2 regions of the Piscibacillus sp. B03 genome follow, and region 2 is predicted to be linked to the other one. Evidence: predicted binding sites of a transcription regulator. Region 2 holds the regulator's gene; the other holds the start of a gene.
What was found. Region 2 encodes CtsR, which represses protease genes until heat stress. Its sites were predicted from a motif close to ATGGTCAATAAAGGTCAAACA; they were not measured.

Region 1: clpP (ATP-dependent Clp endopeptidase proteolytic subunit ClpP) is a predicted target of CtsR. The motif match lies at 2,156-2,176, and genes of this name have one in related genera.

Annotation. Positions count from the first base shown of each region.
Region 1 covers NZ_JBQQCO010000018.1:15,321-18,750, reverse strand. Annotated here, with positions in the region: gene ACTWQB_RS12295 (YhdT family protein) at 1-32, shown strand, start outside; gene panF (sodium/pantothenate symporter) at 29-1,480, shown strand; gene clpP (ATP-dependent Clp endopeptidase proteolytic subunit ClpP) at 1,523-2,107, opposite strand; tRNA gene ACTWQB_RS12280 (tRNA-Arg) at 2,321-2,392, shown strand; gene ACTWQB_RS12275 (transposase family protein) at 2,775-3,430, shown strand, end outside.
Region 2 covers NZ_JBQQCO010000012.1:85,267-88,696, reverse strand. Annotated here, with positions in the region: partial or broken rRNA gene ACTWQB_RS09920 (23S ribosomal RNA) at 1-73, shown strand, start outside; rRNA gene rrf (5S ribosomal RNA) at 149-264, shown strand; gene ACTWQB_RS09910 (MgtC/SapB family protein) at 505-1,155, shown strand; gene ACTWQB_RS09905 (CtsR family transcriptional regulator) at 1,348-1,815, shown strand; gene ACTWQB_RS09900 (UvrB/UvrC motif-containing protein) at 1,827-2,366, shown strand; gene ACTWQB_RS09895 (protein arginine kinase) at 2,366-3,430, shown strand.

The DNA.
Region 1 (3,430 bases), on a different contig from region 2:
TAGATGACCGAGAGGAGGAACAGACAGAATGAATTGGGATGTTTTAATACCTTTATTAGCTTTCTTAGCTCTTATTTTTCTTATTGGAATATGGTCGAATAAAAAGTTAAAAGCATCGAAATCATTTCTAAGTGATTATTTTATTGGAAGTCGTGAACTTGGAGGGCTTGTGCTTGCCATGACGATGGTGGCAACTTACGGAAGTGCATCGAGCTTCTTGGGAGGACCAGGTGCAGCCTACAGTATTGGGCTTGGCTGGGTGTTGCTTGCGATGACTCAGGTCGCGACAGGGTACTTTGTTTTACTTATTTTAGGTAAAAAGTTCGCGATTGTCACAAGGCGCTATAATGCGGTTACGTTAACGGACTTTCTAAAAGGAAGGTATGAAAGTAAAACCGTTGTGATCTTAGCAGCTCTAAGTATTATTATCTTTCTATTTTCAGCTATGGCTGCCCAGTGGATTGGCGGGGCATACCTGATTCAATCCATTACAGGCTTAAGCTACATAGGAGCATTATTTATATTTGCGATAGCGGTTCTGATCTACGTCATTATCGGTGGATTCCGTGCCGTATCCATTACGGATACTCTACAAGGTGTCGTCATGTTCTTTGGTACGCTACTCCTATTGATAGGGGTCGTGATTGCTGGTGGAGGACTTGACCAAATTTTTGCTGATTTACGAACGGAAAATCCTAATTTAGTGACACCTTATGGTAGTGACGGGAATTTATCCGCAGCGTATGTGACGTCATTCTGGATTTTAGTGGGGGTAGGTGTCGTTGGACTTCCGCAAGTAGCGGTTCGTGCGATGTCATATAAAGATTCACGCTCGATGCATCGCGCATTAATCATCGGAACCATAGTGGTCGGATTTATTATGTTAAACATGCACTTAATCGGTGTCTTTGCGAGACCCGTTTTACCAGGAATTGAGGTGGCGGATCAAGTTATCCCGCTCATTGCACTTGAAGTCTTACCAGGTTGGTTAGCCGGTATTGTTCTAGCCGCACCACTCGCAGCCATCATGTCGACAGTCGATTCGTTATTACTATTAGTCAGTTCCTCAGTCGTAAAAGATGTATATATTAATTACATCAAACCAGAAGCGACGAGAAAACACGTGGAAAAGATTAGCTTCAGTGTGACAGCCATTATTGGAATCATCGTCTTCGTAATGGCGGTGCAACCACCTGACTTTATTATTTTCTTAAATCTATTTGCTTTTGGTGGGCTAGAAGCAGCCTTCATTTGGCCAGTGGTGTTAGGGCTTTATTGGAAGAGTGGAAATAAATACGGAGCCATCGCGTCGATGGTGACAGGAATCAGTTCATACATCGGCATTCATTTTTACAACGAAGCCTTTGGAAATTTATTAGGCGTTCACACGGTGACACTGCCAGTCTTTATATCATTGGTTGTTTATGTAGTTGTTAGTTTGATGACTAAAAGTAAAGTAGAATATGCGAATGCTATATAAATAAAACCCGCGATTCAATCGCGGGTTTTGATTTGCAATTAATTATTTTTTCATCACTTCGTCGATTAAACCGTATTCTTTAGCTTTTTCAGCTGACATGAAGTTATCGCGATCCGTGTCACGCTCGATGACTTCATATGGTTGGCCAGTACGATCGGCTAGAATTTCGTTTAGCTTTTCACGCATTTCAACGATACGTTTAGCGTGGATTTGAATGTCAGATGCCTGACCTTGAGTACCACCTAATGGTTGGTGAATCATCACTTCACTGTTTGGTAGACCATAGCGTTTACCTGGTGCACCAGCTGCAAGTAAGAAAGCACCCATTGACGCTGCCATACCTACGCAGATGGTTGAAACATCAGGTTTGATAAACTGCATCGTATCATAGATGGCCATACCTGCTGTGATAGAGCCACCAGGTGAGTTAATGTACAAGGAAATATCCTTGTCTGGATCTTCAGCTGCTAAGAATAACATTTGAGCAACAATTGAGTTCGCAATGTTATCATCAACTGGACCACCTAGCATAATAATGCGGTCTTTAAGTAAACGAGAGTAAATATCATAAGCACGTTCTCCGCGGTTAGTTTGTTCAATGACTGTAGGAATTAAATTCATTCTCATTTCCTCCTTTTTCAAGCTCAATAGTTTCTACACTTTTATCTTACCTTTTTGGTCAATAAAGGTCAAACAAAATAATTCGTAGATATACACATACAATTTTCCCATTAAAAATAAGAAATAAACGTATCATATTTTATTTTTAAGACCGTTAAAGTATGCTTGAATTATATCGAATCTAGAAGTATAATTACAAATGCATTTTAACTTCCATATGCCCTCGTGGTGTAACGGATAACACATAAGATTCCGGTTCTTACGATGGGGGTTCGATTCCCTCCGAGGGCGTTTTAGGCATTTTAGTGATGAAGATTAATAATCGAGTGAACAACCTCAATTCCTTATAGATAAAGGGATTGAGGTTGTTCTTGTTTTGTTAGAGGCTCTATAATATTTGTTGGGGTAAAGGTTATTTTCTGATAAATCCTTTAGGTCTTTATGTTAACCTTCCAGGTTAGGCCTTCCCTTTCCGCGGGCGATCCGCGAGCCTCCTCGAACTCCACTAACGTTACGTTCTGTGGGGTCTCGCCTGGCTCGCTTATCCCGCAGGAGTGTCAGGCCTACCTGGATTTCTCAGAAAAATTTAACCTAAATAAAAAACACGCAAGCTCCTAATTTGTTAGAATTTGTTTAGTCTAAAAAACAAAAAACAAAAGGAGTTGCGTGTACTATGTATTCTAACATTTCTATCCCTGATTTAGAAGAGTTTATTATTACTAAATCCTTTGAAGGGGAGGGGTTATACCAACTCCATGTGGAGTTGGAGAGAAAACCTCACCAATGTCCTGAGTGTCAAAAGTTTACCCAGAAAGTTCATGATTATAGACTACAAAAGATTCAACATACACAAGCGTTTGGTAGAAACACCATGTTGTTTTATCGAAAACGACGTTATATTTGCGAGGATCAAGAATGCCGTAAACGATTCTATGAAGACAACTCAGTTGTAGAGCGTTATCAGAGACAATCAATTGAGTTTAACCAAGCCCTGTCCATTGAACTGATTCATGGTAAAAACTTTAAAGATGTAGCTGATCGATTTATGGTTTCTTCAACGACGGTTATGCGTCGTTTTGATGAAATTAGCTCTACGAAGTTAAAAGAAACAACGGACCTTCCAAGAGTCATTGCGATTGATGAATATAAAGGAGACGCCGGTGGCGAAAAGTATCAAACCATTATTGCCGACCCTATAGAACGTAGACCTATTGAAATCTTAAAGGATCGAAAGAAGCAGACACTGGTGGACTATTTAAAGCAAAATGGTGATAAAGTAGAAATGGTTGTCATGGTGTCACCAACGGTGATAAAATCCCTAATAACAAC
Region 2 (3,430 bases):
GTTGATAGGTCCGAGGTGGACGCGTGGTGACACGTGGAGCTGACGGATACTAATCGATCGAGGACTTAACTTCGATTTGAAAAGACGTTAAATGACGCTTGGTAGTTCGTATTTAGTTTTGAAGGTTGTTAACCCAACAACTACATAGTCCGGTGGCGATAGCAGAGAGGTCACACCTGTTCCCATGCCGAACACAGAAGTTAAGCTCTCTAGCGCCGATGGTAATTGGGGTGTTTCCCCTGTGAGAGTAGGACGCTGCCGGGCAATTGAAACCAAGAAGTTAAAGCTTCTTGGTTTTTTATATATTAAAATCAGTAAATTGATTAACAAATGTCTTTCTAATTCATCACGGTTCTTTTAAGTATTTGATTACATAATAGTGTTTGGTATAATTAATAACATTAATCATTAATTGACGGCATAATATAATAATTATACAAAAATAGAAAGGGGGAGGGGTTTTTGGATTACATTAATCAATATTTAGGTCACGATTTTGACGTGATGTTAGTTCGGATACTACTAGCAACGATTTTATGTGGTTTGATTGGTTTTGAACGTGAATTAAAAAAGCACTCAGCTGGTTTTAGAACACATATTTTAGTAGGTGTTGGTTCATGTTTAATGATGTTGCTATCAATCTATGGCTTTGAAGCGTTCATAGATACTTATAACAATGTACGTTTTGACCCAGCGAGGATCCCTTCTTACGTTATAAGTGGTATTGGCTTCTTGGGAGCCGGTACAATTATGGTGCATGGCATGACGATTAGAGGTTTAACGACAGCTGCTTCGATATGGACAGTTGCAGGTATTGGGTTGGTCATAGGTGCTGGGATGTACTCCTTAGCTATTTTAGTAACTGCAGTAGTCTTACTAAGTTTAATTTTCTTAAACTCTTGGGAAAAACTTTTCACAAAGAGTAAGTCGGATAATTTCATTCATTTAATCGCAAGTAAAGATGTTCATATCGCAAATGTGTTAAATGTTTTTGATGAGTTTTCATTAGTTGTAAAGCGATTAGAGATTGAAAGTGAAAGTTCTGATCAACGTAATATTTATATAGAACTTGAAAAAAATCAGGAGTTTGAACGAAATGATATCTTAGATGAAGTAAGTAAATTAGAACATGTCACGTATGTGTATGAGAAATAAGCTTTTGTGTCTATTCGGACACGAAGGCTTTTTTAATGGTAAAAATTAAAAACAATTGATTTTTGTTTTAAGCTTTTTGGTTTGCAACAAAATAAAATGTGAGTATAATAAAAGTATAGTCAAAGATAGTCAAAGTCAAATTGATGTTTTTGACTTTTCTCATACTAAATAGTTTGAGGGAGGGATGGGCGATTGCGGAACATATCGGATATTATTGAGTCTTATTTGAAAAAGGTGATTCAATCCAGTAAAAGTGATATGATTGAGATTAAACGAAGCGAAATTGCTGATCATTTCGAATGTGTACCATCTCAGGTAAATTACGTGATTAACACACGATTTACTGTGGAAAAGGGATATATCGTAGAAAGTAAGCGTGGTGGTGGAGGCTATATTCGTATTATGCGAATTAGGCCAAAGTCAAAATCAGAGCTTATAGATGAGTTGTTGATGTTAACAGGTGATCAATTAACACAACAAGCAAGCCTTGATTATATTGCACGATTGTTTGAAGAAGGGATGATTACGGGGCGTGAACAACGGTTAATGAGTAAGATTATGCACCGAGATATTTTATCCATTCCTTTACCCATGCGTGACCAATTAAGGGCAAAGATTTTTAGAGAATTACTCATGACTTTAAAAATACATGATAAATAGGAGGGTGGACAATGAAATGTCAACGTTGTCAACAGAATGAAGCAACTGTTCATTATACTCAAGTGGTCAACGGCGAAAAGACAGAAATCCACCTGTGTGAACAGTGTGCTGAACAAGAAGGTTATATGAATTTTTCTAAAGACAATATGTCAATACATCAGTTGTTAACAAGCATGTTTCCTTTTGATCAAACGCTTAACCAACAACAATCCGTTAACACTAAACAACACCATTTAACTTGTGATAAATGTGGAACGACTTATCAACAGTTCCGTAAACGAGGTAAATTTGGTTGCAGTCATTGTTACCATGCATTTGAGGCTTATTTAAATCCAATCTTTAGACGTGTTCACAGCGGCAACACGAAACATGTCGGAAAAATTCCGAGACGTGTTGGAGGTAATCTGCATAAACAAAGAGAATTAGAACAGTTACAAGATAAATTACAGCAATTAATACATGATGAGGCATTTGAAGATGCCGCACAAGTTCGTGATGAAATTCGTAAATTGAAAGAAGAGCTACAAAGAGATCAGGACGGTGATGCATAATGTCATTACAAAATTTTATCAATGACGCCATTAGTCCCTGGATGAACACGGAAGGCACTGACAATGATATTGTGTTAAGCAGTCGAATTAGATTAGCGCGTAACTTTGAACAGGTGCCATTTCCTACAAGTGGAGATAAAGAAGCATTATCTAAAGTTTTAGAGTATATGGAACAAGAGTTTGACCAACAATATTATAAAGACTTCAAACAGTTCCAGTTGGTTAAAATGAGTGATTTAAAGCCAGTTGAAAAAAGAGTTCTTGTGGAAAAACATCTTATTAGTCCGAGTTTAGCTGAAAAAGATGAGACTGGTGCAGCGTTAATTTCTAAGAATGAGCAAGCTTCTGTAATGATTAATGAAGAGGATCACTTAAGAATTCAGTTATATTACCCTGGATTTGAGTTAAGTGAAGCGTTAGAACGTGCACAAGAATTTGACGACTGGTTCGAAGAAAAGATTCAATTTGCATTTGATGAAAATCGAGGTTATTTAACCAGTTGTCCAACTAACGTAGGTACAGGGTTACGTGCATCTGTGATGATGCATCTACCTGCTTTAGCTATGACAAACCAAATCAATAATTTAATTCCTGAAATTAATAAACTGGGCTTAGTTGTTCGAGGAATATATGGTGAAGGTAGTGAAGCTCAAGGGCAGCTATACCAAATATCCAATCAGATGACTTTGGGTAAATCAGAAGAAGACATTGTTGAAGATCTAAAGAGTGTAGTTAAACAAGTTATTGAAAACGAGCGCCGTGCTCGTGAATGGATTATGGAGCAGTTGGGTATACAGTTAGAGGATAGAATTTTTAGGTCATATGGTATTTTAGCAAACAGCCGAATCATACAATCGATTGAGGCGGCTAAATGTTTGTCTGATCTTCGATTAGGAATTGATTTAGGGTTAATAAAAAATATTTCTAAGACAATACTGAACGAATTAATGGTCTTAACTCAACCTGCTTTCTTACAGCAATATGCAAATAAAACATTGTCACCTAATGAGCGCGATGTCTTTCGTGCGAATTTAATAAGAGAAAGATTACAGCTAGAAAAATAA